DNA from 3 places in the Micromonospora mangrovicola genome. Region 1 is predicted to be linked to each of the others. Evidence: riboswitches for the same ligand, from Rfam matches in the RefSeq annotation. Region 1 holds a riboswitch; each other region holds the start of a gene.
What was found. Region 1 has a riboswitch for cyclic di-AMP ahead of ACL02O_RS02055 (coiled-coil domain-containing protein). Riboswitches for the same ligand answer to the same signal wherever they lie in the genome.
Positions count from the first base shown of each region.

Region 1 (10,226 bases):
GGCCAGTGCCCGTCCCGGACCCGGCGCAAACCACGCCCGCCGGCCGGGGGCCGCCGAACGGCGCAGGCCGGGAGGAACCAGCCTAACGCGCCGGGGCGGGCTACCGGCCGGACGAGCGGGGGGCCGCTACCCTGGTTCGGCGGATCGGCCGGGGTCGGACGATCGTTGGATGAGCGGCGACACCTGTCGCAGGGAAATGGGAGCTGGAAGGTCCGGATTGGGATGCCCAGGTGTGCCCAGTCCGCGAATTGCTCATCCCGAGGGGTGGCGACCGAGGCGGTTGGAGGAATACGCTCGGTCGCGGCCCGCGTACTGATGAGGCGCCCGTACGGGCGAGTGGAGGTGCTCGCGTGAGCCTGTCGATCGTGAAGTCGGTTCTGCCGGGTGGTGTCATCCAGATCGCCCCGCGGGGCGAGATCGACGTCGATACCGCGTACGAGGTACGGGAAGCGATTGCCGAGGTGCTCGCGAAGGGCCGTCCGGCCCGGATCGAGCTGAACATGCGGTTGGTCACCTTCATCGACTCCGTCGGCATCAGCGCCATGGTCGCCGGTTTCCAGACCGCCGAGGTCAGCGGCGTCAAGCTGGTGGTCACCGAGCCGAGCCGCTTCGTGCACCGGCAGCTCTGGGTCACCGGCCTGCTGGGCCTCTTCGGCGCTCCCGAGCCCTACTTCGCCGACAGTGGCTCCGAGGTCCTCCCCGGGGCCTGACACCCACGCTCAGCCTCCGAGGCCGGACAGGTCGACGTCGGCGACCTCGGTGACCGCCCGGACCGCGGTGACCGAGGCGTACCCGCTGGCGAGCAGGGCCAGATCCGTGCCCGGCTGGACGGACTGTCCGGGTTCCTCCAGTGAGGTGCGGACGAAGCCGTGGCCGGTCTCGGCGACCGTCATCTGCACCTGACCGAAGCTGGCCAGCGAGCCCTTGCGCACCCCACGCAGCCGGCCGTGCGGCAGGTCCGGGGCGTTCACGTTGAGGATGCTCTCCACCGGCCCGGCCAACAGCCGGGGCAGCAGGTCCAGGGCCACCCGGGCGGCGGTGGACCAGTGCCGTTCGGCGTCGCGTACCCGAGCGGCGGCGGCCACCGCGGCCCCGCCGCTGGCCGCCGTGGCGTCTCCGGCGGAGAGCACGTCCAGCGACACGGCCATCGCCCGGCAGCCGTTGGCGGCGGCGGTGAACGCGGCGCCCACCGTGCCCGAGTGCAGCACCGCCCGGCCGGCGTTGGCCCCCCGGTTGATGCCCGAGAGCACCACCGTCGGCGGTGGCCCGAACGCGCCGTGCACCGCGATCAGCGCGATGAAGCCGGGCGAACCGCCGACCCCGTACGCGGGCACCCCGGGCAGCTCCGGCAGCGGGTGGTCACGGACCACGACGTGCCCGTTCTGCTCCACCGCGGTCATCGCGGCGCTGGTGCCGCTCGCCTCCTCCAGCGGCGCGGCCACCACCACGTCCAGCCCCCGGTCCACCGCCGCCTTGGCCAATGCGCCGATGCCCGGTGCGGCGATGCCGTCGTCGTTGGTCACCAGGATCCGTGGCATCATCGCTCGGCCGCCCGCTCGGCCAGCTCGTCCGGGGTGGTCCGCTCCTGCGGCCGGGAGCCCGCCGGCACCAGCCGGACCCGCTCCACCAGCCCCGTGATCGAGTCCAGCCGTCCGGTGCCCAGCCCGTGTCGGGTGACGTTGAGTGCCCCGGCCGCCGCGCCGGTGCGGATCGCGGTGCGCACGTCGCCGCCCCGGGCCACCACCGCGGCCACCCCGGCGGTCATCGAGTCACCCGCGCCGCGCGGGTCGGCCGCCTCCAGCCTCGGCATCTCCACCTCGAAGACCTCCCCGTCGACCAGGGCCAGCGCCGGCCGCTCGGCCCGGCTCACCACCACGGTCTCCGCGCCGGTGGCGTGCAGGTCGTACATGGCCCGGGTGAGCTCCTCCTCGTCGTCGCCCCCGACCCGGCCGTCGGCGATCAGCTCCTCGTGGCTGATCTTGAGGAAGAAGACGCCGCTGGCCAGCACGGCGGCGAGGTGCTCGCCGCGCAGGTCCACCACCACCCGGCTGCCGTTGGCGCCCAGATCGGCGGCGAAGCGCCGGTAGAGGTCGGCCGGGACCAGGTCGGGATGGCTGGGCCCGCTGAGCACGCTGACCGGGGCCCGCAGCCCCTCGCCGAGCGTGAGGTTGTAGAGCTCGTCCAACTCGTGCCGGCTCAGCGGGTGGCCGGTCACGTCGACGATCTCCCGCCGGCTGCCGGCCCGGCGGTCGTGCACGTAACCGCCGCTGCCGCCGGAGTCGCGCACCACCACCCTCAGTTGCACCCCCTCGCTGATCAGCAGCGGTTCGAGCACCTGGCCGATCTCACCGCCGAGGCTGGTGCAGAGCGTCACCGGCACGCCCAGGGAGAGGATCATCCGGGCCTGCCACACCCCCTGCCCGCCGGGGTGAAGGTGCAGTTCGGGGTGGTCGGCCGGCTGGTCGACGGTGACCGTGAGCCGCGGTGTCGGCGCGAACACCATCACGTGCGCGCTCATCCGGCGTACCCGTCCATGCCCGGCCTCCTTGTCGCGCCGTCCCGGCGCGCCGGATTCCCCGCCCGCCCCCGTGTCATGCCGGCACGGTGGGGACCTTCGACCGTTGCCAGGCCGGCCCGGGTACGGGACGATCGTGCGGACCGTCGACGGCGAGGGGGAAGGCTTGCTCAGCAGCGACAGCTTCAGCTACACCGTGCAGGCCCGCTGCCCGCGGGCGGAGGCGTCCGCTCTGCTCAGCGACCTGACCCGGCAGGACGAGCTGCATCCGCTGATCGTCCGGGTCCGTGAACTGCCGCCCCGGCCCGGCGCCCTGGCCAGTTACGCGATCACCGACCGGCTGGAGTTGGGTCCGCTGCACTTTCCGGTCACCTACCAGGCCGACGTGCTGATCGCGAACGACGACGAGGTGGTAACCGTGGCCCGGCAGCAGCCGGCCACCACCGTGCGCAACCACACCCGGCTGCGGGACGAGCCCGACGGTGTGGTGCGGATCGACGTCGAGATCACCCTTTCCGCCCCGGCGCCCCTGTTCGGGTACGCCTTCCGGCAGGCCCGCGCGGCCCACCTCGGCCTGGCCAGCCGGCTCGGCGCGACCCTGGAGCAGGGGCGCGCCGGCTGACTCAGGCCCGCCGCCCGGCCGGCACCGCCTGCCGGGCCGCCGGCGCGGTCGCCCGCCGCAGCCGCCCCCACGGCTTGTAGGTGGACAGCACGGTGGCGACGAGCAGCAGGGTGGTCGAGACGGCCGGCGCGACGACCAGATCGGCCCGCAGGTGCGGGGATGCGTCCGCGCCCAGCGCGCCGAGTTCCCGGACTCGTGGGGTGAGCGCCAGCAGCACCAGGCCCAACATCACCGTGGTGATCGCGAACTTCACCAGCACCCAGCGCCAGCGCAGCAGGCCCCACGGGGTGAGCAGCGCGCTGATTACCCCGATCAGCCAGACCGCCACGCTCAGCGGGGCGAACAGCCAGGTGACCAGCAGCCCGGCGGTCGGGTAGACCACCTCGGGGTCGGCCCCGCGCAGCCCGGCGACGCCCAGGGTGAGCAGCACCAGGTCCGCGCCGAGCCAGCCCAGCGAGGTGACCAGGTGCACGGTGAGCAGGGCCTTGCGCCCGGCGGGGGAGAGTCGGCTCATGCTGCCGATCCTGCGCCGCCGGACGGGTGGCGTCGTGGGGCCGGAGACGACATCCGGTGTACGCCGCCGGACGTACGGTGGCCCGCCGCACGGCGGGCCACGGTACGTCAGTAGACCGACAGGTGGACGTGGTTGGTGTGGTCGCTGGACGGGTCACCGTTGCCGCCGCTGTACGCCTTCCACCCGCTGCTCGGCAGCCAGATCTGCTTGTACCAGATCACGTAGAGCACGGCGAGCGCGTCGGAGTTCCGGATGAAGTACGCCGCCAGGTTGTTGCCGTACGTCTTGTCGCCGCCGGTGGCCACCCCGCCGAAGCCGTCCTTCTGGGCGGCGAAGTCGCAGGCCCGGCCCTTCGGGTGCTCGCCGGATCCGCTGGGCCGGTAGCAGGAGACGTACCGGGTGAACCCGGCGGCCTTGGCCTGCTGGAGGGCGTGCAGCGTGCGTGGGGTGATGCAGCCGTCGGCGGGCGTCGGGTCGTTGACGCTGCACGACTCCGGCGGCCAGGAGCCGTCGGCGTTGCGCGGCGCGGGAGTGGCGGTCGCGGTGGACGTGCCGCGGGTGCCGCTGCTGTCCGTGGTGGCGGCCTTCTTGTTGGCCACCTCCAGCGCGTGCTCGGCCTGCTGCTTGCGCTTGGCCATCACCGCGACCTGCTTGCGCTGTTCCTGGATCTCACCGTTCAGCGCGGTCTGGGTGCGGGTGGCCCGGTCCCGGGTGTCGATCAGATCGCGCAACGCCCGGTCCTCGTGCGCGGCGACCTGCCCCAGCGCGGCGGCCCGGTCGAGGAAGCCCTCCGGGCTGCCGCTGCCGAGCAGCGCCGAGGCGGTGCCGAGCCGTCCGCTCCGGTACGCCACCGCGGCGATCTCGCCGACCTTGTCGTCGCGGGTGCCCAGCTCGGCGTCGATGGTGACGAGTTGGGCGGCGAGCTCCTTCTGCCGCGCCACCGAGCGGTTCAACGCGGTCCGCGCCTCCAGCCAGCCCTTGCTGGCCGCGTCGAGCTGGGCGCGCAGGGCGGGGGTGCCGCCCTCGTCGTCGCCGGGCGCGGCGGCGAGCAGGCCGGTCGGGGAAGCCGCCGAGGCGGGGGAGACCGGCACGGTCGCGACGCCGAGGGTGAGCGTCGCGACGAGCAGGGCCGCCAACCGGGCGGCCGTCCGTCGTACAGGTGCCACTGATGGCATTCACGTTTCCTTCCGTCAACCGCCGACCGGGTTAGCTGACGGGTTCGGGACGGAAGATCCCTACCGCTGGCGCGGATGCACCCCAGGTACGTGGTTCCCCGGCTCGCCGTGCTGCGGCGATTAGGCGACGGCCGCCCCTGGCGCCGGCGGGCGCCGCCCGGCGGAGGCCGCGACCGAGCCTACCGGCGGGCCCTCGACCGGGCCCGGGTGGCGGGGCGGTCAGTCAGGGTTAAAACCGGCATAGCCACACAATAGCCACTTGGATTTAAGATTGTCCTAATTACCACTCGACCGGCCTGCAGGCCCCGGGGGACGCTCCGGGTTCGGTCTGCAACGTGGCGTGATCGATGCCGAAGTCCTCGTGCAGCGCGGCCCGGGCCGCCGCGAGGACCTCGCCGACCTCCGCGCCGGGCGTCATGGTCAGGTGCGCCGAGGCCACCTCCATGCCGGAGGTGAGCGTCCAGACGTGCAGGTCGTGCACCTCGGCGACGCCGGGCACCGCGGCCAGCCGGTCGTGCACCGCGGTCACCTGGAGGTGCTCCGGGGCGGCCTGCACCAGGATGCGCACCGCGGCCCGGCCGAGCCGCCAGGTGCGCGGCAGGATGAACAGCCCGATCGCGACCGCGACCACCGGGTCGGCCCACCACCAGTCGGTGAGCGCGATGACCAGGGCGGCGCCGATCACCCCGAGCGAGCCGAGCAGGTCGCCGAGTACCTCCAGATACGCCCCGCGCAGGTTGATGCTCTCCTGGGCGCCGCTGCGCAGCAGCGCGAACGCGGCGACGTTGGCGAGCAGGCCGAGCACCGCCACGACGAGCATCGGGCCGGCGAGGACCTCCGGTGGCTCGCCGAACCGGCGGACCGCCTCGACCAGCACGTAGACCGCGACCGCGCCGAGCAGCACCGCGTTGGCCAGGGCGGCCAGCACCTCCAGCCGGTAGAGCCCGAAGGTGCGCTGCGGGTCGGTGTCGGCGCGGCGGGTGGCGGTGATCGCGGCCAGGGCCATCCCGATCCCCAGCACGTCGGTGAACATGTGCCCGGCGTCGGAGAGCAGGGCCAGCGAGCCGGTGATGAACGCGGTCGCCGCCTCGACCAGCATCAGGGCGGTGAGCAGTCCGAACGCGGCCCAGAGTCGACCCCGGTGGCGGTGCGCGGCGTTGGCCGCCATCCCGCTGTGGTCATGACCCGCGCCCACGTCCACACCCTCTCGTCCCGCGCCCCGGCCGGGCTCAATCTATGCTCACATCGCTATGTGTGCAAATGAACGCCGGATGTCCCCGGCCCACCCGCACGGGGGACACTCAGCGCACCGGATCGAGGGTGACGAGGCGCTGGGTGGCGCGGGACAGCGCCACGTAGAGGGTCCGCACCCCGGAGCCCGGGTCGGCCCGGATCTCGCTCGGAGCGACCAGCACCACGCCGTCGTACTCCATCCCCTTGGCCTGGAGGCTGGTCACCACCTGGAGCCGGCCGCCACCGAGGTCACCCAGCCAGCCGGCCACCTCGTCGCGGCGCGGCACCGGACTGATCACGCCGACCGTGCCCTCGACCGCGTCCAGCAGAGTGCGGGCCGCCTCCACCGTGGCGTCGGGCAGCCCGGCGGCCGGCACGGTCCGCTCGATCGGAGCCACCCCGGTGGAGCGCACCGCGGTCGGCAGCGCCAGGTCCGGGTAGAGCCGGCGGATCTCCGCCGCCGCCACCGCGAAGATCTCCGCCGAGTTCCGGTAGTTGGTGGTCAGCTCGTACCGGTACCGGCGACGACGTCCCAACGCCTGGTCGCGGGCCCGGGTCAGCTCCTGCGGGTCGCCGGTCCAGGCCGTCTGCGCCGGGTCGCCGACCACCGTCCAGGAGGCCAACCGACCCCGCCGGCCGATCATCCGCCACTGCATCGGCGAGACGTCCTGGGATTCGTCGACCACCACGTGGGCGTAGTCGCGGTAATCCTCCGGCCGCTCCCGGGCCGCCGCCCGGGCCGCCCGCTGCCGGTCGGCGTACGTGCTCAGCTCACGGACACCCCCGGCGAGCTGGAACGGGTCGCGCCGGGGCTTCGGCCGCCGGACCGGCTTGCCCAGCAGCGCGTCCAGCTCGTCCAGGAGCGCCACGTCAGCGATGGTCAGTCCCTCGGTGTCCAGGCTCCGGTACGCCCCGGCGAGCAGCCGGATCTCCGCCCCGGACAACACGCCGCCGGCGTACCGGCGCAGTCGCTCCGGACGGGCCAGCCAGCCGAGCACGTGCCGGGGGTGCAGCCGGGGCCACCACGCCTTCAGGAACTCCCGGAACTCCGGCCGCTCGATGATCTCGTCCTCGAACGCGGGCTGCTCCGGCAGCCGGCCCACCCGCAGGGTGCGGGCCTGCGCGTACAGGGCGGCGAGCACGGCGTCGAAGCCGACCCGGCGCACCTCGTTGCGCCGCGCCCCGCGGGGCAGCGCCCGGTCCCGGATCGCGTCCAGCTCGGCCCGCTCCAGCCGGAGCAGCTCGCCCCGGTAGAGCAGGCGCAGTTCGGTGGGGGCGCCCGGCACCGCGTCCCGGACCGCGCGCTCCAGCACCCGGCGCATCCGCAGCGAGCCCTTCACCGCCGCCACCTCGGGCGGGTCGGTACGCGTCGCCGACATCCCGGGGAACAGCGAGCCGAGCGAGTGCAGGGTGGCGGTCTCCTCGCCGAGCGAGGGGAGCACCGAGGCAATGTACTCGACGAACACCCCGGACGGGCCGACCACCAGGATGCCGCCGCCGGCGTACCGGGCCCGGTCCGAGTAGAGCAGGTACGCCGCGCGGTGCAGGGCCACCGCCGTCTTGCCGGTGCCCGGGCCGCCGGAGACGATCGTGACGCCGTTGCCGGGGGAACGGATCGCCTCGTCCTGTTCCCGCTGGATGGTGGCGACGATGTCCCGCATGCCCCGCCCGGTGGCCCGGGACAGGGTGGCCAGCAGCGCGCCGTCGCCGACCACCGCCAGGTCCGGCGGCGCGGACTCCGGGTCGAGCAGGTCGTCCTCGATCCGGGTGACCTTCTCCGCCGACGACTGGATGGTGCGGCGGCGTACCACGCCCATCGGCTCGGCCGGGGTGGCCTGGTAGAAGGCGGCGGCGGCCGGCGCCCGCCAGTCCACCACCAGCGTCTCGGCCTGCTCGCCGCGCACCCCGAGCCGGCCCACGTGCAGGACCTGTCCGGTACGCAGGTCGAGCCGGCCGAAGACCAGCCCCTCGTGCTCGGCGTCCAGCACGTGCCGACGCTGCGCCGCGTGGAAGACCATCGCGTCCCGCTCCACCAGCGCGCCGAAGTTGCCGACCCGGGCCAGCCGGTAGCCCTCCCGCTCGGCCTCGGCAGCCGCGCGACGGAGCTCCGCGAGCCGGGCGTACACCCGGTCGAGATGCCGTTGTTCGACGGCGATCTCCCGTTCCAGGGTGGTCTGGTCGCTCAACGCGGGGGCTCCTGATGGTCACGTGGCGGGTACGGGCGGCTGAATGAGGGTACGGGCCCGGCGTTCCGGCCCGTGTCGGGGCCATGCCGGTGCCCGGTCTCCGCCCGCGCCGGTTGCCCGTTATCCGGCCGTTCCCACCCCGGCTCCGGCCGCTCCCGCCGCCGGCCGGTCATCCACGTCGTCGGGCCGCCGGGCGACCGTCCGCCGGCAGGTCGCCGGTGCCCGCACCGCGCGGGCCGGGGCCGCCGGCCGGGCCAGCGCCCGGTCGAGCACCGCGGCGAGGGCCGCATTCACCTCGTCCGGGCGCTCCATCATCAGCATGTGCCCGGCCCCGGGGCAGACGGTCAGCTCGGTGCTGGACAGCGTCGCGGCGATCGACTCGGCGCAGGGCGGCGGGGTGAGCCGGTCCCGGTCGCCGACCAGCGCGGCGGCCGGCAACTCGCCGAGCGCGGCCAGGGTGTCCAGCCGGTGCTGGGCGCCGATCGAGGCGCGGAACCCGCCGATCGAGCGGAGCGAGGCGTGCGCCACCGCCGAGGTGACCAGGCGGATGTCGAACGGGTCGCAGCGGTCGCCGAACAGCATCCAGCGGATGCTGGGCCGCAACGCGCGCAGCAGGGCGCGCGGGGGCCGCCAGGAGCCGCATCGGGCCAGCACCCCGGCGCCCGTGGTCTCGGCGAGCCGGATCAGCCGGGCGATCCGCGGCGAGAGCCCGTAGACGGTGTGGGTGTGCCCCTCGGCGGTGGTGGAGACGAAGACCAGCCCGGCGGTGCGGGCGGCGAAGTGCCCGGGGTGGCGGTGCGCGTACTCCATCACCGTCATCCCGCCCATCGAGTGCCCGACCAGCACGATCCGCCCGCGCGGGGCGATCTCGTCCAGCACCGCGGCGAGGTCGTCGCCGAGCTGGCTCAGGGTCGCCGTCCGCAGCGGCATGCAGCTCGACCGGCCGTGACCGCGGGCGTCGTAGGTCACCACCCGGATCCGGTCGCCGAACCGGGCCCGCAGCGCGGCGAGCTGGCGGTGCCAGCTGCGCCCGTCCAGCGTCCAGCCGTGCAGCAGGATCGCGGTGATCTCGGCGTCCACCGGTCCGGTGGCCTCGGCGTGCAGGCGTACGCCGTCGGAAAGCCGTACCTCCAGGTGTTCCGGCATCGTGAACCTCCCCGGGCCGGCCGGCGTCGCTCACCGGCGTAACCCGGCGGTAACAACCGGCTACCCGTCATGACAACACGCCAACCGTGGTGGTGAGAAGATTCCGAACCCGACTGCGCGCGTTCGGATCGGTGACCACCCTTGAGGCATGCCGCCGCCGAGCCGCACCCCGGCCACCCGGACCCCGCGTGGCGCCCTGGCCGAGCTGCTGGCCGGCAACCGCCGCTTCGTCAGCGGCCAGCCGGTGCACGGCCACGACGTCACCGCCGCCGCGGCGGTCGCCTCCGGTGACCAGCAGCCCTACGCCGTCGTGCTGGGCTGCATCGACTCGCGGGTGCCGCTGGAGGCGATCTTCGACCAGACTTTCGGCTCGATCTGCGTGATCCGCACCGGCGCGCACGTCCTGGACCGCGCGGTGCTCGGCTCCATCGAGTTCGTGGTCGGCGAGCTCGGGGTGCCGCTGGTGATGGTGCTCGGGCACGAGCGCTGCGGGGCGGTCGGCTCGGCGGTGGAGGCGCTGCGCACCGGACGGCGACCGGCTGGCTCGCTGGCGTACCTGGTGGCGCGGATCGCCCCGGCGGTCGCCGAGGTCGGCGCGGACGACCCGCAGGTCCACCCGCTCGCGGTCCGCCGGCACGTGCGGCGGACGGTGACCATGCTGAGCGCGGACGACCTGCTCGCCGGGCCGGTCGCGGCCGGGCGGGTGGCGGTGGTCGGTGCCCTCTACGACCTGGCCACCGGCGAGGTCGCCCTGCTCCCCGAGGAGTAACGGCCGCCCGCCGCCCGCCGCCCGCCGCCCGTCGCCCGGCTGCGGGCGGGCGGCGATCAGGGGTCT
Region 1 is NZ_JBJZOG010000003.1:69,296-79,521, forward strand. It holds gene ACL02O_RS02030 (STAS domain-containing protein) at 351-710, shown strand; gene surE (5'/3'-nucleotidase SurE) at 720-1,541, opposite strand; gene ACL02O_RS02040 (1-phosphofructokinase family hexose kinase) at 1,538-2,518, opposite strand; gene ACL02O_RS02045 (SRPBCC family protein) at 2,652-3,137, shown strand; gene ACL02O_RS02050 (hypothetical protein) at 3,139-3,651, opposite strand; gene ACL02O_RS02055 (coiled-coil domain-containing protein) at 3,759-4,826, opposite strand; cyclic di-AMP (ydaO/yuaA leader) riboswitch at 4,832-4,963, opposite strand; gene ACL02O_RS02060 (cation diffusion facilitator family transporter) at 5,107-6,021, opposite strand; gene ACL02O_RS02065 (HelD family protein) at 6,128-8,245, opposite strand; gene ACL02O_RS02070 (alpha/beta fold hydrolase) at 8,366-9,391, opposite strand; gene ACL02O_RS02075 (carbonic anhydrase) at 9,540-10,160, shown strand.

Region 2 (10,226 bases), on a different contig from region 1:
CGTCCGCCCCGACCTTCCCTCTCGCGGGGCGCCCGGCGGTCGGTTGCAAAGGAGTCCGTGCCGGTGGCAACCACGCCCCCTCATCGTCACGCCCCGAGTCAGCCGCCCGCCAGACCGGTCGGAGCACGCCGGGTCCTACGCCGTCTCCTCACCCTGGTCGCGGCCGTCGCGGTCGGCGCCGGGATGCTGACGGCTCCGGCGCACGCGGCGCCGTCGGTGGACGAGATCGACAAGCAGATCGACAAGCAGTGGGAACAGCTCGAGCCCACCATCGAGAGCTACAACAAGATCCGTGCCCAGCTCAAGAGCAACCAGAAGAAGTCCGCGAACCTCGAGAAGAAGATGGTGCCGCTGGAGCTGGAGTCGGCCCTGGCGATGAACCGGGTCGGCGACATGGCCGCCCGCTTCTACATCCAGGGCCCCTCGCAGGACATCGGCGCCCTGCTGGTGAGCACCAAGCCGGGCACGCTCGGTGAGCAGCTCGTCATCCTCGACCGGCTGGCCGAGCAGCAGCGCAAGCAGGTCGCCGGGGTGCTGGCCATCCGTGACAAGTACAACGCGCAGAAGCAGAAGCTGGACGCCCTGATCGAGACCCAGAAGAAGCAGGTCGCCGAGCTGAACGCGAAGAAGAAGCAGATCGACGCCGAGATCAAGCGGCTGACCGCGATGCTGCCGGTGACCTCGGTGCGGGTGGAGGGTTGCCCGAACATCGACGGCGTGGTCAGCAGCGCCGCGCGTACCGCGATCAAGACCGCCTGCGCGCAGGTCGGCGACCCGTACGTCTGGGGGGCCACCGGCCCGAACTCGTTCGACTGCTCCGGCCTCACCCAGTACGCCTACAAGGCCGCGGGCATCTACCTCACCCACTTCACCGGCGCGCAGTGGAGCGAGACCAAGGCGGTCTCCAAGTCCGACGCCCGCCCCGGTGACCTGGTCTTCTTCTACAGCGACCTGCACCATGTCGGGCTCTATCTCGGCAACGGGTTGATGGTGCACGCGCCACGGACCGGCAAACCGGTCCAGGTCGCGAAGGTCGCCTACATGCCGGTCGCCGGGTATCGCCGGGTCTACTGACCCCGATCAGCACGAAGGCCCCCGGTCCACACGGACCGGGGGCCTTCGTCGTCGGGACCGGTCAGGCCGGCGCGCCGACCGCGGCCGGCAGGATCTGCACGTCGTCGAGGTTGACGAACATCACCCGGTGGCCGAACTGGACCTGCACGTACCGGTTCTCGCCCCGGATGACGGTCCAGTCACCCGGCGCCGAACCGTCGAAGGTGACGGCCCGGTAGTACTCGCCCGGCAGGACGCCACCGACCGCGTACCGCTGGCCCGCCGCGAAGGTGTACTGGAGCGGCGCGATGGTCTGGACCGGCACACCGGCCGGGTACGCCTCCCGCTCCGGGTAGGCCCGCCCGTACACCGGAATCGTGGCCCTGCCCGGCTTGGGGGTCACCACGAAGCCCGCCGCCCACTTGGCGGTGGGCGCCGAGGCCGGGTTGTGGAACCACGCCTTCTGCCCGAGGTACCAGATCGCCGTCCAGTCGCCCTGGACGTCCGCGAGGGCGTACGTCTGGCCGGCGGAGGCGCGGGCGCCGTGGTCGGAGATGTACATGGTGTCCGGCGTGCCGTTCGGGCGCAGCCCGAGGTCGTTCACCAGCGGCGCGTCGGGGCTCGGCGCGGTGTGCAGGATGACCGACGAGGAGCCGCGCAGCGGGCAGGGCGCGGCCGGCGGCTTGGGCGTCGGCACGCCCGGCGGCTGCTGGTTGCAGCCCGTGAAGGCCGGCTGGTTGGTGGCGTAGTCCGGGTCGATGGTGACCAGGCCGGTGTGCGGCGTGCCGGTGCCCTGGAACGGCGCCTTCATCAGGTCGAAGTAGTGCGACCAGTCCCAGTACGGACCCGGGTCCCAGTGCATCCCGGCGACGTACCCGGGCAGGATGCCGGGCACGTTGTCGTGGCCGAGGATGTGCTGCCGGTCCAGCGGGATCTGGAAGCGCAGGGCCAGGTGGCGGACCAGCTTGGCCGAGGTCCGGTACATCGCCTCCGTGTACCAGGTGCCGTGGCCGGCGAAGCCCTCGTGCTCGATGCCGATGGACTTGGCGTTGACGTACCAGTTGCCGGCGTGCCAGCCGACGTCCTTGGCCTTGATGTGTTGCGCGACGTAGCCGTCGACCGAGCGCAGCGTGTAGTGCCAGCCCAGGTAGTCGGCCCGCTTGACCAGGTTCACGCTCGGGCCGAAGTAGCCCTCGGTGTCGTGGATGATGATGTACTCGATCTTCTGCTGCGCCGGCCGGTTGCCGAGGTCGTGGTTGCCGTAGTCACCGGGGTTGGCGCTGAGCTGCTCGTACGGGGCGGGGATCCACTCGCAGGCGAGCCGGACCGGGCACTCCAGCCCGTCCGGCCGCTCGGCGCGGCGCAGCCCCAGCTTGTGCAGCCCGGACTCGTCCGGCGTCACCGCGGTCGCGGCCAGGGTCACCCGCTGCCCGTCGTCGGTGGTCCGGCCGGCGCCCTGGCCGATCTGGTCGTACACCTCGTCGGCGAAGGCCGCTGCGGCGTCCTCGGTGTCCGCGCCGGAGTACCGGGCCACCGAGCCGTACCAGGCCGCCGGGTCGCTGCCGGTACCGACCGGCCCGCCCAACCCCTTCTGGTACGACGCGAGCAGCGCCGCGCCGCCCCGGATGTTCGCCACGACGTCGGTGCGCAGCGTCTCCGTTGGGATGCCGGTGAGCGCGGCGGCCGCGTCGACGGTCTGCAGGGACGCCTGGGGCAGCACGTCGCCGGTGGGCGCGGCGGCGACGGCCGGGTCGAGGGTGAGCGGCCGGGACTCGTCGCCCCGGGGGTCCTCGTTCTCGTCCACGTGCGCGGCGGACGGGGTCGAGGCGACCTGTTCTGCGTCGGTGAGGTGCATCGGCCCGTAGCCACCGCTGGTGCTCGGCTGGCCCGGGTGGGTGTCCCAGCGGGACTCCAGGTAGGAGACGCCGAGCAGGACGGCCTGCGGCACGCCGTACTCGTCGGCCGCGGCGGCGTACTGCTGCTGCCGGTCGCTGGCGTTGTTGGTGGGCGGTTCGGCAGCCACCGGGCCGGTGGTACCGAGCGCGGTGGCCGCCGCCACGGCGGCGGCCAGCAGTATCCGTCTGCCCGACGGCGGGGGTGAGAGGTGCATCGAACCTCCAGACAGGGATGGGGGTCACTGCGTTCCCACCCTCACTCCGCACCCGGCTCGCGGTCAATACCTTTCCAGCAGGTAATCGGCTTTGAAGGAAACCTTCACCAATGTCGATCATGACCGCGAATTTACGTACGGAGTGTCACGGCCCCCTGGGTTGCGGATCGATAACAGCGATCTCTACTCTGGTCAATCGTCGGGCCGCCAGTTCACCGTCCAGCCCGGGTGGTGACGGTCGGACACCGCCGAGTCGCCTCCGGGCGAGCCGGGGACCCAGGTAACCGGGGTGAATCCGCAGCCTCTGCGGTAGGGCGGCTCCCTTCCCGCCCGAACCCGTCAGCTAACCCGGTAGGCGGTCGGGAAGAAGGAGTACGGAGCCCGGTGGCACACCATGCCCCGCGGCCGCCGTCGGTCCGGTCGGTCGACCGGCTGCCGGCTGCGCCGCGTTCACGCTGGTCCCGCTTCACCACCGCCCTCGCCGCCCTGGTCGGCACCGCCGTCATCCTGACCGGCGGCGCCACGGCGGCCCACGCCGACCCGTCGGTCGCCGAGATCGAAGCCCAGATCGACAAGGACTGGAACAAGCTCGAACCGGTCATCGAACAGGTCAACGCCACTCGTGAGGACCTCGCCGCCAAGCGCAAGCAGGCCGCGGCGCTGGCCAAGCAGATCGCCCCGCTTGAGGCCCAGGTCGACCGCGCCCTCGGGCAGGTCGGTGGGCTCGCCGCGGACGCGTACAAGGGGGACAACATCTCCACGGTGAACGCGCTGCTGGGCAGCCGCTCCCCGGGCGAGATAGTGGACAGCCTCGAACTGCTCGACCGCTTTGCGCACCGGCAGCAGCAGCAGGTGCAGACCGTGGCCGCGCTGCGCGACCAGCTGGCCGCGAAGAAGAAGCCGCTGGACGAGATGATCGCCAAGCTGGCCCGCACCGAGGCCCAGCTCGCGGCGCAGAAGAAGCAGATCGACGCCGAGATCGCCCGGCTCCAGAAGCTGCGGCTCAAGGTCTACGGCAACGGCGGTGGCGGGCCGCTGCGTCCCGCGCCCTGCCCGGCCGGCTACCCGGGCGGTCCCGGCGGGGTGGCGGCCAAATTCGCCTGCGCCCAGATCGGCAAGATCTACGTCTGGGGCGCCGCCGGCCCGGACCACTACGACTGCTCGGGCCTGACCATGGCCGCCTGGGCCAAGGCTGGCGTCTCACTGCCGCACAACGCCCGGCAGCAGCACGACGTCACCAGGCGGGTGAGCCGCAGCGAGCTGCGCGTAGGCGACCTGGTCTTCTACTACAGCGACCTGCACCACGTCGCGCTGTACGTCGGCGACGGCTGGGTGGTGCACGCCTCGCAGTCCGGCAAGCCGATCACGATGAAACGCGTCGACGACGGCCAGATCAACAGCTACGGCCGCCCGGGCTGACCGGTCCGCAGGGGCTCCCGCGACGCGGGGCCCCTGCGTCGTCGTTCAGCTCAACGGGTCGGCCAGACCCGCCAGTTGCGCCAGGATCGGCTCGGGGTCGGCCCGCGCTGCCCCTGGTAGCGCGACCCGTAGACCGCCGATCCGTACGGGTGCTCGGCCGGCGAGGAGAGCCGGAAGATGCAGAGCTGGCCGATCTTCATGCCCGGCCAGAGCGTGATCGGCAGGTTCGCCACGTTGGACAGCTCCAACGTGACGTGCCCGGAGAAGCCGGGGTCGATGAAGCCCGCCGTCGAGTGGGTGAGCAGCCCGAGCCGGCCCAGGCTGGACTTCCCCTCCAGCCGTCCGGCGAGCTGGTCGCCCAGCGAGATCACCTCGAGGGTCGAGGCGAGCACGAACTCGCCCGGGTGCAGCACGAACGGCTCGCCCTCGGGGACCTCCACCATCGACGTCAGCTCGTCCTGCTGGACCGCCGGGTCGATGTGGGTGTAGAGGTGGTTGTTGAAGACCCGGAAGAGTCGGTCCAGGCGTACGTCGATGCTGGACGGTTGGACCAGCGTGGGCTCGAAGGGCTCCAGCGCGAGCGTGCCCGCCTTGATCTCGGAGACCAGGTCACGGTCGGAGAGCAGCATCGGAACACCATAGCGACCGGTACGGGTGACCTGCGTGTCGGACTACATCTTCGTACACCTGTTCGATAGAATGTCCGCATGGCTTCCTGGTCCGATTTTGCCGCCGACGAGCCCCGACTCGCCGACGAGATCCGCCTTCTCATGCAGCAGTACGGGCCAGGGTTCGGCTACCTCGCCACGGTCCGCGCCGACGGCGGGCCGCGGGTCCACCCGGTCTCCCCCGTCATCACCGACGACGGGCTCTACTGCTTCGTCATCGACTCGCCCAAGCGGCGCGACCTCGAACGCGACGGCCGCTACGCGCTGCACTCGTTCCCGCCCGAGGAGAGCGACGACGAGGCGTACGTGGCCGGCCGGGCCCGGCCGGTGACCGATCCGACGACCCTGGCCCGGCTGGCCGAGCTGGGCCGGGCCGCGCCGCAGGTCGACTGGCGGCTCTTCGAGTTCACCGTCGACGTGGCGATGCTGACCCGGCGTGGGCAGGCGTCCCAGCCCGGCGCCGGTAGGCCGCAGGTGCGGGTCTGGCTCGACCCGCTGGCGAGCGCCCCGCCCCGGCATGCCGTGGCGGCCAAGGGGCGGCGGGGTCGGCACGGCTTCGACACCCGCCGCCCGGCCGCCTGACCCCCGACCAAACCGCCGGTGCCGGCCCCGTCCGAGGACGGAGCCGGCACCGGCGGTTCGGTGCTGGGCGATCAGGGCGCGCGGTAGGCGTTCCACGCGGTGATCATCCGGCTCGCCTGACCAGGGGTGAACTGGTACATGCACGAGTCGTAGGTGTAGTCCATGAAGTTGGTGATCGGGTCCAGGCCGGCAGCGGAGCAGGTGTCCCGACCGGTGGGGCACTGGTACGCCGCGGACGCCTCGGCCGGGGTGTCGTCGACGCCGTCGCCCGAGCCCTTACAGCCACCCTGGAAGGTGTGGTAGAGGTTCAGCCAGTGGCCGATCTCGTGGGTGCCGGTGTCACCCTCGTTGTAGTTGGTCGCGGTGCCGCCCGGCAGCGACTCGCCCAGCGCGACGACGCCGTCCATGCTGTCGAGCTTGCGCTTCGGGAAGGTGGCCCAGCCGAGCAGGTTGTCGCTCAGTTCGCCCAGGTAGATGTTCAGGGTGTTCTTGCCGCCCTCGCGCAGCGCGGTCTTCATCTGCCGCTCGGCCGAGGAGCCGTACACGATCGGGTACCACGACGGGTTGGTGACCCGGTTGATCTTCGTCAGCTGGAAGCTGAAGGCGGTGGGGGCACCGCCGGTCGCGCCGCTGTACGCCTGGTTGAGCACGGTGATCTGGGAGTTGATCATCGAGTCCGGGATGTTGCCGCCGGCGCGGGTGCTGTCCCGCTGGATGACGTGCACGACGACCGGCACGGTGACGGTGGCCAGCGGGGCGGCGGCCTGAGCGCCGCCGCGGAAGGCGGCCCGCTCACGCAGGGCGGCGGCGAGATCGGCCTCGCGCTCGGACACCTGCTTGCCGGTCAGGGCGTTGGGGTCCAGCTTGGTGCTGCCACCCTTGGCGACCCGGGCGTCGGAGTGGACGTCGGTCGGCTCCGCACAGGAGCCACCCGGAGCGGCCGAGAAGGCCGACGCAGCGGGAAGGACGCCCACGGCGGCGGTGCTGAGCAGCAGCGCGAGGGTCGTCGACGCGACACCGGCGGCACGCCGGGTCAGCAGGTTGGGACGCAGTCCCATGGGCCCACCTCTTTCTGCCGGCGCGACCTGGGGGTGTGTCACGCCGAGTCGGAGAACGTGGGGGAGACGTTACATCCCATCGACGAATTTGAGAACGACCATATGTTGCCGTCGTGAAACATCCTGCTGCTCGAACGCCCCGGAGCCGTTTCAAGATCGTTTCTGGGTGGTTGCGCGGTCGGCGAAGCCGCCACGGGGGGTACCTGGATGCACGGAGCTGGTGACCTCAGGTACAGTGGTGCCGCCTGCGGGTGTAGTTCAATGGCAGAACATCAGCTTCCCAAGCTGACAGTGCGGGTTCGATTCCCGTCACCCGCTCCACACGAAGGCCCTGGCCAGGACGCAAGTCCCAGCCAGGGCCTTCGATGTTCCGTAGCCTGCGATCGTTGCCCGTGCCATTGGCGTGCCGTTAGCCTCCGCTGAGGGGTGAGCGACCTGGCAGCGAAGCTGACCCGAGACGAGGCGATCGCCCTTGTCGAGCGAATCATGAGTGTCGACTACGCGGACGACGATGAGTTGGGCGGTTGGCTGGACCAACTTGAGCGAGACCTCGTCTGCCCGGACGGCTACGTCTCCGGCCTGATCTTCTGGACCGACCCCGAGTTGACGGCTGCTGAGGTGGTTGACCGAGCCTTGGCCTATCAGCCGATCCAGATGCGGTCCACGCCATGGACGGCGCCGCCGCCGAGCACATAGCCTCACCCTTCCCCACGCTCCTTAGCCCTTTTACCGGCCTTGTCCTTGGGCTTGCCTTTGCCGGCTGACTTCTTCGACTTCTCCCGGTCCGCGCGTACCGCCTCGTGCAGCGCCTGGGCGATGGCCCGATCCGCCTCAGCGGTGGCGTGCTGGTAGATCAACGCGGCCTGGGATGAGTCGTGGCCCATCCGGGCCATCAGATCGCGGGTGCTCGCTCCGGTCCGCGCGGGCCCGCAAGCGGGCCGCGCCGGCCCGGCCCCGGCCTGCTGGCGACCGCCGGCCGGCATCGGCCGGGCCGGCCAGCCACGCTGGCGGGCTGCAAGAGCTGTTTGCCCCCGGGCAGGGATCGACGACAGAGATGGGGGAAGCCTGTCCGGACGGTGCGGTAGTCGATGGTTGCGCGAGTCGCCATCTCCACCATGAGTTCCAGGCAGAGCCGCTCCGCGGTGGGTGGGACTCACGGCGGAGATGGCAATGAGGCCCCGCCGTGTGGCTGCAGGAGCGGGTGACCGGTCCTGGTGGGGTGTGGTTGTGGAGGATGTCGACCCGGTGGCGGGCCGGGCAGATGGTCGCGGCGTTGTCGGGTGGGAGGGGTTCGACCATACTGGTCCGCCATGGACCTGGACGAGTACCAGCGCGGCGCCCTCCGTACCGCCGCTCCACGTGACAAGAGGAACGAGCTGCTTCACCTGGTGCTCGGGCTGGTCGGCGAATCGGGTGAGATCGCCGAGAAGTTCAAGAAGTGGGTCCGCGACCTGGACAGCGACGAGTCGCGGATCGACCGGGCCGACATCGTCAAGGAACTCGGTGACGTGCTCTGGTACGTGGCCGTGCTCGCCGACTACCTCGACCTGTCGCTGGACGACATCGCGACGGCCAACCTGGCCAAGCTGGCCAGCCGCCAGGGCCGTGGCGTGCTGAGTGGCAGCGGCGACAACCGCTGAGCCAGGGGTTCGGCGGTGCCCACAGCTTGGGCTGTGGATCAGGAACGAGGCTTGTTGTCAGGCTTGGTCACGACGAGGCGCTGGTGCGGTCGAGAGCGTCAACGACGCCCGAAAATGGACCCAGATCGCTATCAGGACGTGGGTGACACCTCCGGCTGGATGATCACTAAGGTGAACGGACTGGTCAGTAACAGCCGGGTCAGGATGTATGGACCGCCGGAGACGGCCAAGGGCCACCATCGGCAAATCGAGCTCCCCAGTAGAACGGGTTGAGCTCGAGAAGCGTCCGTGCTGTCCATCCAGATGAGGTGGTCGGATCGGCGACACCCACCTGAACCTCCGGTCCCCACAGGGCGAGGCGTTCCTGACAGATTCCGCACGGTGCCAGTACGAAGATGTCGCTGCTGCCAGCCTCTCGTCCCACGCACACCGAAGCAGTGACCCGCTTGTTCAACGTGTACGCCTGGCAGATGGCTCCGGTTTCATGGCAGAGAGTGACCCCGGCGTTGAGATTATCTAGGCAAACACTGGTCAGAATCTGACCGTCCTCAAGGTAAACCGCAGCTGCCCCGCCGTACTCCTCAGCTGGCCATCGGCGGTCCATCTGGTCAACGGCTGCATCAATGAGACGCTGATCAAGATTCATGGCGCGAGCGTAAGCTACGACCCGACGTCACCCAGGTCCTGATACCGATCCGTCACGAAGGTCCTGAGACCGGACAGTCGGCTGCCGGCGGTGTCGGGCTCCACTTGATGCGTGACGGATCGGTGTCAGATGTTGGGTGACACGTCCGGCTAGACGATCGTCTCTTTGCTTGCCTTCGCCTCGGGATCAACCCGCCGAGAGTGTTCCGGTACCGGATCCACAGCCTCATGATCCATGGGTTGGAGCCTTCGGGTGGTTCGGACGTCACGGGTGGTGTGGGAGCCTGACCTCCTCGGGTGACGGGTGGGGTGATGGCGTGCAGGAGCTGTTCCCGCTTTTCGAGGTCGGCATCGGCATGCTCTGAGCCGTCCTGCTCAGGGGGCAGCGGGCCGTGTCGGCAGAGCTCTCGGACGTCGTCCCTAATCGTCACGGCTTCTCCTTGGGCCTGGCTGTTCGCTCGCCGCATTAGTCAACCCACGCCTGGCTCATTCCGCCGGGCTGCTGATCTGGACCGCCGGCCCCGGCTGGGCGTTCGTGCGGTCGTGGAGCTCGGGCCGCCATAGAGTCTCTTCTTTGCGGTCTACCTCCGGCGGAGCCTGACGCAACGGGTGGTCTCGCAGCCGACCGGATCGCCTCCTGGCCAGGCGGTTGGCCCTACCGCCAGGCCTGCGTCCCAGTCACCGGGGTCTCCGATCGGAAGCTGTGCCCGAGTTCCGGGCCGAGGCCGAAGTAGTGCCGGAAGTTGTAGATCAACGGACGCCAGGCGGTGGGGGCTACGTGCTGCGTACCAGGCACGACGATGGCGGGATCCGCGTGTGCGCGGAGCACGTGCGCCTCGACGATCAGGAAGTCGCCGCGCAGGTCGGGGTTGATCCGTACGGCCCGCGCCTCCAGTTGCAGCGGGCACTCCGCGACCCGCTGCGGTCGTACCAGTTCGGCCGGCTCCGGACGCAGCCCGGCGGCGGCGAACTTCGCCGGTTCGTACCGGAACGTAGCCCGCTTGTGCTCCGGAACCGGCTTGCGGCCGGTGAGCGGGGCGAGCCGCTCCAC
Region 2 is NZ_JBJZOG010000055.1:20,980-31,205, forward strand. It holds gene ACL02O_RS21160 (NlpC/P60 family protein) at 58-1,074, shown strand; gene ACL02O_RS21165 (N-acetylmuramoyl-L-alanine amidase) at 1,136-3,163, opposite strand; cyclic di-AMP (ydaO/yuaA leader) riboswitch at 3,400-3,535, shown strand; gene ACL02O_RS21170 (C40 family peptidase) at 3,548-4,582, shown strand; gene dcd (dCTP deaminase) at 4,633-5,211, opposite strand; gene ACL02O_RS21180 (pyridoxamine 5'-phosphate oxidase family protein) at 5,290-5,832, shown strand; gene ACL02O_RS21185 (zinc metalloprotease) at 5,904-6,890, opposite strand; tRNA gene ACL02O_RS21190 (tRNA-Gly) at 7,138-7,211, shown strand; gene ACL02O_RS21195 (e9imm peptide) at 7,317-7,586, shown strand; gene ACL02O_RS21200 (hypothetical protein) at 7,589-7,774, opposite strand; gene ACL02O_RS21205 (nucleoside triphosphate pyrophosphohydrolase family protein) at 8,201-8,530, shown strand; gene ACL02O_RS21210 (cytidine deaminase) at 8,730-9,176, opposite strand; gene ACL02O_RS21215 (flavin reductase family protein) at 9,831-10,226, opposite strand, start outside.
Region 2: it holds a riboswitch for cyclic di-AMP, as region 1 does, so the genes downstream of both, ACL02O_RS21170 (C40 family peptidase) here and ACL02O_RS02055 (coiled-coil domain-containing protein) in region 1, are expected to answer to the same signal.

Region 3 (10,226 bases), on a different contig from region 1:
CGGGCGATCTCCGCCGGGTCGGACTTCGGCCCAGTCACCCCGGCGGTCATGTCGGTGTCCATTTGACGTTCTCTCCGCTCTCAAGGACGGAGGTTCCCTCCGCGCTGCGCGCGGAGCAGCACGCAGTGCCCGGGCGGATTCCTGGTTCACGGCGCGGTGCCGGCAGGGTTGCCGGTCTTACCTGCGCTCCGCAGGCGTTTAGGCTCTCGGCGCGACCCGCCGCGAGGATGTTGATGGCCGCGTTGACGTCTCGGTCATGCATGGCGCCGCAGGGGCAGGTCCATGACCGGACGTTCAGCGGTTTGGGTCCGTCGATCCGGCCGCACGTCGAGCAGGTCCGTGAGGTGGGTGCGAACCGGTCGATGCGGGTGAAGGTCCGCCCGGCGCGGGCAGCCTTGTACTTTAGCATCCCGACGAATGACGCCCAGCCGGCGTCGTACACAGACTTGGCCAGCCGGGTCCGGGCAAGGCCGGCCACGCACAGGTTCTCGACGTATACCGCTTGGTTGTCGCGGATGATCCGTGTCGAGAGCTTGTGCTGCCAGTCTCGTCGGGTGCCGGCCACCTTGGCGTGCGCCTTGGCGACCTTGACGACGGCCTTCTTCCGGTTAGCAGATCCCTTCTGTTTGCGGGACAGGTTCTGCTGCAGGCGACGCAGCTTGCGGGCGGCGCGGCGCAGGAACTTCGGCGCGGTGACCTTGGTGCCATCGGACAGGACCGCGAAGTGGGTCAGACCCAGGTCGATGCCCACCTCCGCAACGGCCGCCGGCAACGGCTCGTCCGCGGTGGCCACGACGAAGGAGGCGAAGTACCGGCCGGCCGCGTCCCGGATCACCGTCACGGAGCTGGGTTTGGCGGGAAGCTGACGCGACCAGCGGACCTGCACGTCGCCGATCTTCGGCAGCCGCAGCCGCCCGTTGTCGAGCACCTTGAACCGGGCGTTGGCAGTGAACCGGATGGCCTGTCGGTTGTCTTTGCGAGACCGGAACCGCGGCGGCCCTACCGCGCGCCCCTTGCGCTTGCCCGACAGGGATGCGAAGAAGTTGCGGTACGCCGCATTCAGGTCCGCGAGGGCCTGCTGCAACACCACCGCCGACACCTCACCCAGCCAAGCCCTCTCCGGGGTGCGCTTGGCCTCAGTGATCAGCCGCTTGGACAGCTCCCCGTCCGACAGGTACGGCAACCCCTGCTCGCGGGCTTCCCGCCGTGTGCGCAGTCCGTCGTTGTACACCACCCGCGCGCACCCGAACGCCCGCGCCAGCGCTTGCTGTTGTGTGGACGTCGGGTTGACACGGTAGTTGTACCGAAGCTGCACGCCGGACAACCTAGCGATGACCTGTGACGGATTCGGCTGACGTCCGCACCGGCCGGCACTGCCTTTTCGCCCTGCACGCTCACTTGGTCTTCGTGACCAAGTTCCGGCATAAGGGGTTCGACGACCGGCACCTGACCCGCCTGCAGGAGATCATGCGGCGGTCATGCCGACGACGTTACCCGGCCTGACTGAGAAAGCCCGAATCCAGGTGCGTCACACCTGGCCGGCGTAGAAGCCGTACCGGGCGAGGGGCTCGACGATCACCCGCTCCTCCCAGGACAGGTGCGACAGCAGGGTGTCGGTGAGCAGGTCCACCGCCTCTTGGAGCTCGGTGAACTCGCCCGGCTGCCGGATCAGGTTCACCAGCGCCCGGTCCACGCCCTCGACCACCTCGTGGATCACCACGTGCTCCTCGGCCAGCCGGTCGAGCACCGGCCCCAGCCCCGCGTCTGCGCGGCGCAGGTGCGGGAAGATCGAGTTGTCCTCCAGCCCGTGGTGCTGGGTCACGACGGCGCAGTACGCGGCGCAGTACGCCCCCAGGGTCCAGTTGTTCTGCCGCATGGTCATCTCATGCAGGCCGGCTCGGGCCGCCCCGGCGGAGACCGCCCCACGCCGTACCTGTTCGAGCAGGTCACGTACCTGGCCCAGCTCCTGGCGCAGGTGGTCGTGCACGTCCACCAGGTGCTGCCCGGCGGCCTGCCCGTGCGCGGTGTAGACCTGCCCGGCCGGCGGTGGCGGGGGTGCGGGCCGGGTCGACTCGTCCCAGAGCCGGCGCGCGCTCAGCCGTACCCCGGGATCGGGGGTGGGGGTGACCGCGAGGCCCGTCGACCCGCCGGCCTCGACCGCCGTGCGCTCCTCCTGGACGGCGCGGGCCCGGCTGCCCGGCGCGGTGCGTTCGGCGGCGACCAGCTCGCGGACCGCGGGCGCGACCTCCTGACCGAAGAGCTGGATGGCCCGGGGCTCGTCGCTGCCGAGGACGAAGGTGGAGATGCCGTGGTCCAGGGCGAGCCCGGCCAGCTCCTCCACCCACTGCTCGGGCGGGCCCTCAAGGAAGCCGGTGGCGGAGCGGGTGAAGGTGCCGTTGACGTTGAGCAGCCGCCGTACCGTTCCCGGGTCCCGGCCGGCGGCCTCGGCGCCCTCGTCGACCAGCGCGTTGAGCGCCGGCAGGTCCGCCGGCCCCTTCGGCAGGTACGCCAGCGACGGCAGCCAGCCGTCCGCCGCCCGCCCGACCAGCCGCAGCATCCGCGGCTTGTACGCGCCGACCCAGACTTCCACCGGGTGCGCCGGCGCGGGTCCGCGCTTGGCCCCGACCACCCGGTAGTGCTCGCCCGCCACCCGGACCATGCCGCGCCGGTCGGTGTCCCACACCTCGCGGATCACCCGGATCGCCTCGTCGAGGGCGTCCACCGCCTGCCCGGGGCTGAGTCGCCGCCCGCCGGCCGCCTCGATCGCCTCCCAGAACGCGCCGGCGCCGAGACCCAGCTCGACCCGGCCGCCGGTGAGCAGGTCGAGGCTGGCCACGCTGCGGGCGAGCACCACCGGCTGGCGCAGCGGCAGGTTCAGCACGTTGCCGGCCAGCCGGATCCGACTGGTCGCCGCGGCCACGAACGACATCAGCGTCCAGGTGTCCAGGAACCCCGGCTGGTACGGGTGGTCCTGGAAGGTGACCAGGTCGAGGCCGGCCTGCTCGCAGAGTTTTGCCAGCGCCACCACCTGCTCGGGCCGCCCGGCGGCGGGGGTGAGGAAGCCGCCGAAGTGCAGCTCGTTCCCGTGGTTGCTCATGTCCGTTCCGCCACCTCGTCCGATCTTGCGCGAACTCCGTCACGGTAGTCCGCGGCGGCGTCCGCCCGCTCGGTGGTTCCGGAACCGACGGGAATCGTTCACAGTCGATGCGCGCGGGCGTAGGGTCCGGGCAACGGCCTCAGTGTTCCTCCCGAAGGAGCGACCCGTGACCCGTCACCGCCACCGTCCCCTCGCCCTGGCCCTGCTCCTCGTCGCGGTCACCGCCCTGGCCGCGCCCGTGCCGGCCAGCGCCGCCGGCCTGCCGTACCAGGACCCGTCGCTGCCCGTGGCCACCCGCGTCGCCGACCTGCTCTCCCGGATGACCCTGGACGAGAAGATCGGCCAGATGACCCAGGCCGAGCGCGGCTCGGTCACCGCCGCCGACCTGACCACCTACCGGCTCGGCTCGATCCTCTCCGGCGGCGGCTCCGCGCCCTCGCCGAACACCGCCTCCTCCTGGGCCGACATGTACGACGGCTTCCAGCAGGCCGCCCTCGCCACCCCGCTCGGCATCCCGATGATCTACGGGGTGGACGCCGTGCACGGCCACAACAACGTGTACGGCGCGACGATCTTCCCGCACAACATCGGGCTCGGCGCCACCCGCGATCCGGCCCTGGTACAGCAGATCGGCCAGGCCGTCGCCGAGGAGATCACCGGCACCGGCATCGACTGGGACTTCGCCCCCTGCCTGTGCGTGGCCCGCAACGACCGCTGGGGCCGCACCTACGAGTCGTTCGGTGAGACCCCGGACCTGCCGTCGAGCCTGTCCACCCTGGTCACCGGCCTGCAGGGCAGCAGCCTCGGCGGCCCCACCTCGGTGCTCGCCACCGCCAAGCACTACGTCGGCGACGGCGGCACCACCGGCGGCGACGACCAGGGGAACACCCAGCTCAGCGAGGCTGACCTGCGGGCCATCCACCTGCCACCGTTCCAGGCCGCGGTGCAGCGCGGCGTCGGTGCGGTGATGATCTCCTACAGCAGCTGGAACGGCCTGAAGCTGCACGGCCACCAGTACCTGATCACCACCGTGCTCAAGGGAGAGCTCGGCTTCTCCGGCTTCGTCGTCTCCGACTGGAACGGCATCGACCAGATCGACGGCAGCTCCGGCTTCACCGCCGCCGAGGTCAGCACCGCGATCAACGCCGGCATCGACATGGTGATGGTCCCCACCGCCTGGAAGAACTTCATCAGCACCCTGCGCGCCGAGGTGCAGAACGGGCACGTGCCGCTGAGCCGGATCGACGACGCCAACCGGCGTATCCTCACCAAGAAGTTCGAACTGGGACTCTTCGAGCGCCCGTACACCGATCGGAGCTGGACCGCGACGGTCGGCAACGCCGCCCACCGCGCTCTCGCCCGGCAGGCCGTCCGCCAGTCCCAGGTGCTGCTGAAGAACAACGCCGGCGTCCTGCCGCTGGCCCGGGACAACAACAAGATCTTCGTGGCCGGCAAGAACGCCGACAACATCGGCAACCAGAGCGGTGGCTGGACCATCTCCTGGCAGGGCTCGTCCGGCAACATCACCCCCGGCACCACCATCCTGGAGGGCATCCGCGCCGCAGTCGGGCCGACCACCACGGTCACCTACAACCAGCGCGGCATCGGCATCAACGACACGTACCGGGCCGCGATCGCGGTGGTCGGCGAGACGCCGTACGCCGAGGGGCAGGGCGATCGCACCGGGAGCATGAGCCTGGACCGCGAGGATCTGCGCACCATCTCGACCCTGCGCAAGGCCGGCGTGCCGGTGATCGTGGTCCTGGTCTCCGGCCGCCCGCTGGACATCGCGGCCGAACTGCCCGGGTGGGACGCCCTGCTCGCCGCCTGGCTGCCCGGCACCGAGGGCGACGGCGTGGCCGACGTCCTCTTCGGCGGGTACGCGCCCACCGGCAAACTGCCGATGACCTGGATGGACTCGGTCAGCCAGCAGCCCATCAACGCCGGCGACGGCCAGGTCCCGCTGTTCCCGCAGGGCTACGGCCTGACGTACTGACCCGCATGCGGCGGGGAGGCGCCACCGGGCACCTCCCCGCCCCGGCTCAGCAGCGGGACCGGGGCTGCGGCCAGCGGACGCCCAGCTGCTCGGCGTACTCCCGGCTCCCGCCGGCGATCTCCGCGTCGTGCTTCGGGTCGGTGTCGCGCAACCGCTCGACGAACGACGTCGCCTGGTCCGCCGGGTGCCCGGCGGGTCGGAGGGTGAGCCGGAACTGCAGGAACGGCAGGTCCTGCCGGATCCGCCGGTTCGGGTGCAGGAACGACAGCTCCACCCGGTCCCGCTCGGACGCCCGGGCGTGTGCCCGGGAGAGCCGGCAGTCGCAGCGGCCGAGCAGGTCCGGTTCGGCCGCCAGCCGCTCGCGCAGCAGCCGGGCGAGGGTACGCGCCGGCCACTCCCAGCCGTGGTCGTGCTCCACCCGGTCCAGCTCCGCCGCGTACGCACCGGCGTCGAACCGGAAGGCCGGCAGCGGGTCGTCCCGCCCGGGGCTGCGCCAGCGGTGCCAGCGGACGCGGTCCCCGTCCCGGTCGACGGTCACCCGCAGCGCGCCGCAGCATCCCTCGGTGCACCCCGCCTCGGCGAGCATCACCTCGTGCGGCTCCGTCCCGGCGCGCAGCCGGCCGAGCAGCTCTTCGGGAGCCCCGGGCTGCCCGCGCGTGAATGCCCTGGCGGTCACCGGCCCCCCGTCGACGAGGGGACGCAGCTGCACGTCGGCCGGGAGGGCCGGATCGGGCACCACCACCCGCAGCCGCAGCCGGTTCACGGGGCCGTCCGGGTCGAGCCCACGCCGCGCGACGGCGGTGAGCGTGCCGATCAGCGTTGCCCGGCGGCCCGGCGGCTGGTCCAGCGTGGCGAGGTGACCGCTGCGCAGCTCCTCGGCCAGCCGGGCCGCGTACGCGGCGTTGTTCAGGGTGGCCGGGCCGGCGGCCAGGTGCCGGGCGAGGTCCGCGACCGCGTCGGCCGCACCCGTCCAGTCGGCGACCTGAGCCGGTTCGTAGCGGGGGCTGGCCATGGTGAGCAGCACCCGGGCGGCGTGCCGAACCACGTCGACGTCCAGCCGGTCCGCGCGCAGCACGGTGCCCAGGTCGGTGACGCCGGCGGCCCGCCGGTCGGTGGCGGACCAGCCACAGTCCGGCAGTGCGACGGTCCTCGGCCGGGCCGGGGAGGTCGTCCGTGGACGGGCCCCGGATCCGCCGCCGTGCCGGTTGGCTCAGCAACCGCGCGTGCAGCTCGGCGACCGGCCGGGGTGGTGGTTGGGCGAAGAACCAGGTCAGCGTGTCGTGCAGCAGTTGGCGAGCCGCGGCGGCCGGGAGGGGGTCGGCGGCGCGGTCCGCGCGGTACGCGGCCTCGTCGGGGAACGGCCGGCCGCCGTGCGGCAGCGGGCCCTCCGGGTGCCGGGCGAGCAGTCGCCGGGCGTGGTCGAAGAGGGAGGGTGGGCCGTCGTCGGGCGCCCTGCGCCCGTCGTGGACGGTCACCGGAGGACGGTGGACTCGATTCCGTCGGTCATGGTGAGCGAGCCTGCCGCGGTGTCGGCGGCGTCGCAACGGCATTTCCGGCCGCCTTGTACGGCACCCACTGTGGTCTCGCAACTCGAGCGGTGAACCGTTCGCCCGGCCGGGTGAAGAACTTCACAAGAAGTGGGCGTTCGTCCGAATCGGTTCCTAACGTCGTATCCGTTCGCGATCGCGGACACCACGGGCCGGTAACGCCTAATCCCGCCGCCGGCCCGGTGGGACCTGGACCTCAGGCGGGAGCGGGGGACCCACACGTTCCTCGGTGCTCGACACCTCGGGGTGAAGCCGCCGTCCGGCGGCCGGGCTCCTCGGCCCGAACCCGACAGCTCACCTCGTCGGCGTGGAGGAGTTTCACCATGGCAACTGAACACGTCGCTCGTCACCGACGGACCACGCAGCGTCGCACCGCCGTCGGGACGCTCGTCGTCGGCGCCGCCACCGGCGCCGCCGCGATCCTCGGGCCGGCCGCGCCGGCCAGCGCCTCGAGCGTGAACTGGGATGCGATCGCCCAGTGCGAGTCCAGCGGCAACTGGCACATCAACACCGGCAACGGATACTACGGCGGCCTCCAGTTCTCCCAGAGCACCTGGAAGGGCTACGGCGGGCAGAAGTACGCCGCCCGCGCCGACCTGGCCAGCCGCAGCGAGCAGATCGCCATCGCCGAGAAGGTCCTCGACGGGCAGGGCATCGGCGCCTGGCCGGTGTGCGGCAAGAAGGGCGGCTCGACGAAGCACTACTCGTCGGGGTCGAAGAAGTCGCCCAAGAAGGTCACCAAGGACCGGTCGCCGCGGGGCGACAAGTCGGTCACCCACAGTCGCCGCTCCACGACGAGCACCGGCGGGGCCGGCAGCTACGTGGTCAAGCCCGGCGACACCCTGTCCGAGATCGCCGAGGCGCACCACGTCGCCGGTGGCTGGCACGCGCTGTACGAGCGCAACAAGCGCGTGGTCGGCGACAACCCGGGCCTGATCTTCCCGGGGCAGAAGCTCGACCTGCGCTGACGCGTCACGGGATCCGACCTCCCCGGCGGATCCGCGCAACGCCCGGCCGGGCAACCGGCCGGGCGTTGCGCGTCTCGTCCGGTGACCCCGCGCGCCGCCGCCGGCCAGCCCACTGCTCATCCGGTACGTCGGGGAGTGCCGCCGGGGACACGCCGCCCCAGGTGTGTCCGGGCTGCTGGCGTACCGGCGGACGGTCCGACGCGGTGCGCGCACCGTCACCGTCGGACGCGGTTGCTATCGTCACGGTGCTCCGGACAGACGTGAAGAAAGCGCGGCTATGACCAACGACCCCTTCTCCGCGGCCGCGAGCCTCGACGAGCTGCTCACCCAGACCCAGCAGGCGCTGTCGTCGATGCGGGCCCGCGCCGCCGAGGACGCCGACGGTGACCCCGGGCGGCTGCTGCGGGCCGAGGGCTCGGCGGCCGACGGTCGGGTGCGCGCCGTGGCGGTCCAGGGTGGGCGCATCGAGTCCGTCACCGTCGACCCGGCGCTGGCCGAGGCGGGTTGGGACCGCCTCTGCGGGCAGGTCGTCGAGGCGGTGAACGCCGCCCTCGCCGAGCTCGATGCGCAGGTCAGCGCCTCGGCCCGGGCCGACGTCGACGCGCTCGCCGCGCGCCTCGGTGGGCTGCAGGAGCAGTCGATGCGGCAGATGGAGATGTTCAGCCAGGCGATGGAGGGCGTGGTCGCCCGGCTCAACCGCGCCGAGGAGGGCGCCGCCCGGGCCGACCGTACCGCCTGACGGTCACGTCCCCGGCAACTCTCCTCGACCCGGCTGCTGACGCGACGAAGCGGCCGGTCGTCGGGAGGACGACGACCGACCGCTCCGTTTCTGATCAGCTCAGGGTGACCGCCGTGTCGTCGACGACGAAGGAGGTCTGCAGGGAGCTGTCCTCCACGCCGCTGAACGAGATGGAGACGGTGGTTCCGGCCTTCGACGAGATGTCGAAGGACTTCTGGTAGTAGCCGGACGCCTTGTTGAGGTTGGAGTAGGTGGCCAAGGTGGTGCTGCCGGCCTTGACGGTCAGCTTGTCGTAGGCCGTGCTGCTCGTCGTCTCAGCCGAGTCGATGTGCAGCCAGAAGGTGAGGGTCGCCCGGCAGCCGGACGGGATCGTCACCGACTGGGACAGGGTGTCGGTGTGGGTGGTGCCGTAGCCGTCCAGCCACGCCTTCCAGGAGCCGCTGTGCGCGGCCTGGCCGGAGGAACTGGTGATGACGCCGGAGGTGGCGGACCAGCTCACGTTGCCCGACTCGAAGCCGGGGTTGGCCAGCTTCTGGCCGGAGCAGGAGCCGGTGGGCGGCGGGGTGGTGGTGCCGGAGCAGGTCGGGTCACCCGACTGCGCCGGTACGCTGACCGCGTCCCAGGCGGCCTTGACGGTGTTGAACTCGGTGCAGCCGGTGCTGCCGTAGAGGTTCTTCGCCGCCTGCAGCGTCCAGGTGCGGTACTTCAGGTACGACGACGAGCTGGTCTTCAGCAGCATCGCGTTGTACATGATCTTGATGGCCTTCTGGATGCCCAGGCCGGTCACGCTGCTGCCGTTGCAGGTCGGGCTGGTCGGCTGGCCGTTGGTCGGGCTGCTGCCCATGGCCAGCAGGTAGAACCAGTGGTTGCCCGGGCCAGCAGCGGCGTGCACCTCGGTGCTCGGGATGCTGCTGGAGTAGCAGTTCGGGTCACCCAGCGCCGACGGGTTGTACATGTTGCGGATCGGGCCGCTGCCCACCAGGTTGACCTTCTCGCCGACCAGGAAGTCGGGAGCGTCGTAGGTGGACGGCTCGTTGGCGTACCACTCGGTGGCCGCGCCGAAGGTGTCGGCGACGAACTCCTGGGTGCCGCTGCCGGAGATGCCACCCGGGGTGTGGTCGTCGATGCCGTGGCCGATCTCGTGCGCGACCACGTCCAGCGAGCCGATCCACCCGCCGGCGGTGTTCTTGCCGATCTGGACCTGGGTGCCGTCGTAGTAGGCGTTCTGGTCGTTCAGGCCGACCCGGATCGGCCAGTAGCCGCCGTTGCCGTCGGCGCCGTTGCGGCCGAGCCACGCCGAGAGCATCTTGCCCTCGGTCTGCGCGCCGAAGAACGCGTCGACGCAGCCGGTCTCCTTGTTGCTGGCGGTGCCGTTGCCCCAGACGTCGTCCGAGCCGCTGAACGTGGTGTTGTTGGCCGCGTCCTGGCAGACCAGGGTGGTGTGGCTCGGGTCCTTCATTGAGTACGTGCTGCCCGACAGCGTGGTGGTCAGGGTGACGGGGCCGTTCCAGGCGCCGGTGCCCGTGCCGCGCATGACGTGTTCCTGCGTGCGGAGCACCTTGCCGGTGCTGGCGTCGACGTCGACGGTGAGCCGGCTCGGTCCGTCGGCGCTGGTGCCGCGCACCGTGGTCTCCCAGGCCAGCGCCGGGTGGGCGCCGAGGGTGTAGACGACCAGGGCGCTGCCCTCGACGGCGGTGACCGTCGTGAGCTGGGCGCGGGCGGTCTTCTCCGCGGCGGTCGAGGTCAGCTTCGGCGTGGTGGCGAGACTGCCGATGGCCTGCTGCTGCGCCACGGAGGCGTACTTGAGGTTGCCGGCGGCGTCGGTCGCCAGCACGAAGTCACCGCCGGTGACCGGCAGGCCCTTGTAGGTGCGGTCGTA
Region 3 is NZ_JBJZOG010000143.1:556-10,781, forward strand. It holds gene ACL02O_RS31425 (Rossmann-fold NAD(P)-binding domain-containing protein) at 1-62, opposite strand, end outside; gene ACL02O_RS31430 (RNA-guided endonuclease InsQ/TnpB family protein) at 47-1,315, opposite strand; gene ACL02O_RS31435 (transposase) at 1,339-1,503, shown strand; gene ACL02O_RS31440 (LLM class flavin-dependent oxidoreductase) at 1,529-3,097, opposite strand; gene ACL02O_RS31445 (glycoside hydrolase family 3 protein) at 3,264-5,093, shown strand; gene ACL02O_RS31450 (hypothetical protein) at 5,140-6,168, opposite strand; cyclic di-AMP (ydaO/yuaA leader) riboswitch at 6,790-6,961, shown strand; gene ACL02O_RS31455 (transglycosylase family protein) at 6,964-7,608, shown strand; gene ACL02O_RS31460 (YbaB/EbfC family nucleoid-associated protein) at 7,886-8,347, shown strand; gene ACL02O_RS31465 (M4 family metallopeptidase) at 8,442-10,226, opposite strand, start outside.
Region 3: it holds a riboswitch for cyclic di-AMP, as region 1 does, so the genes downstream of both, ACL02O_RS31455 (transglycosylase family protein) here and ACL02O_RS02055 (coiled-coil domain-containing protein) in region 1, are expected to answer to the same signal.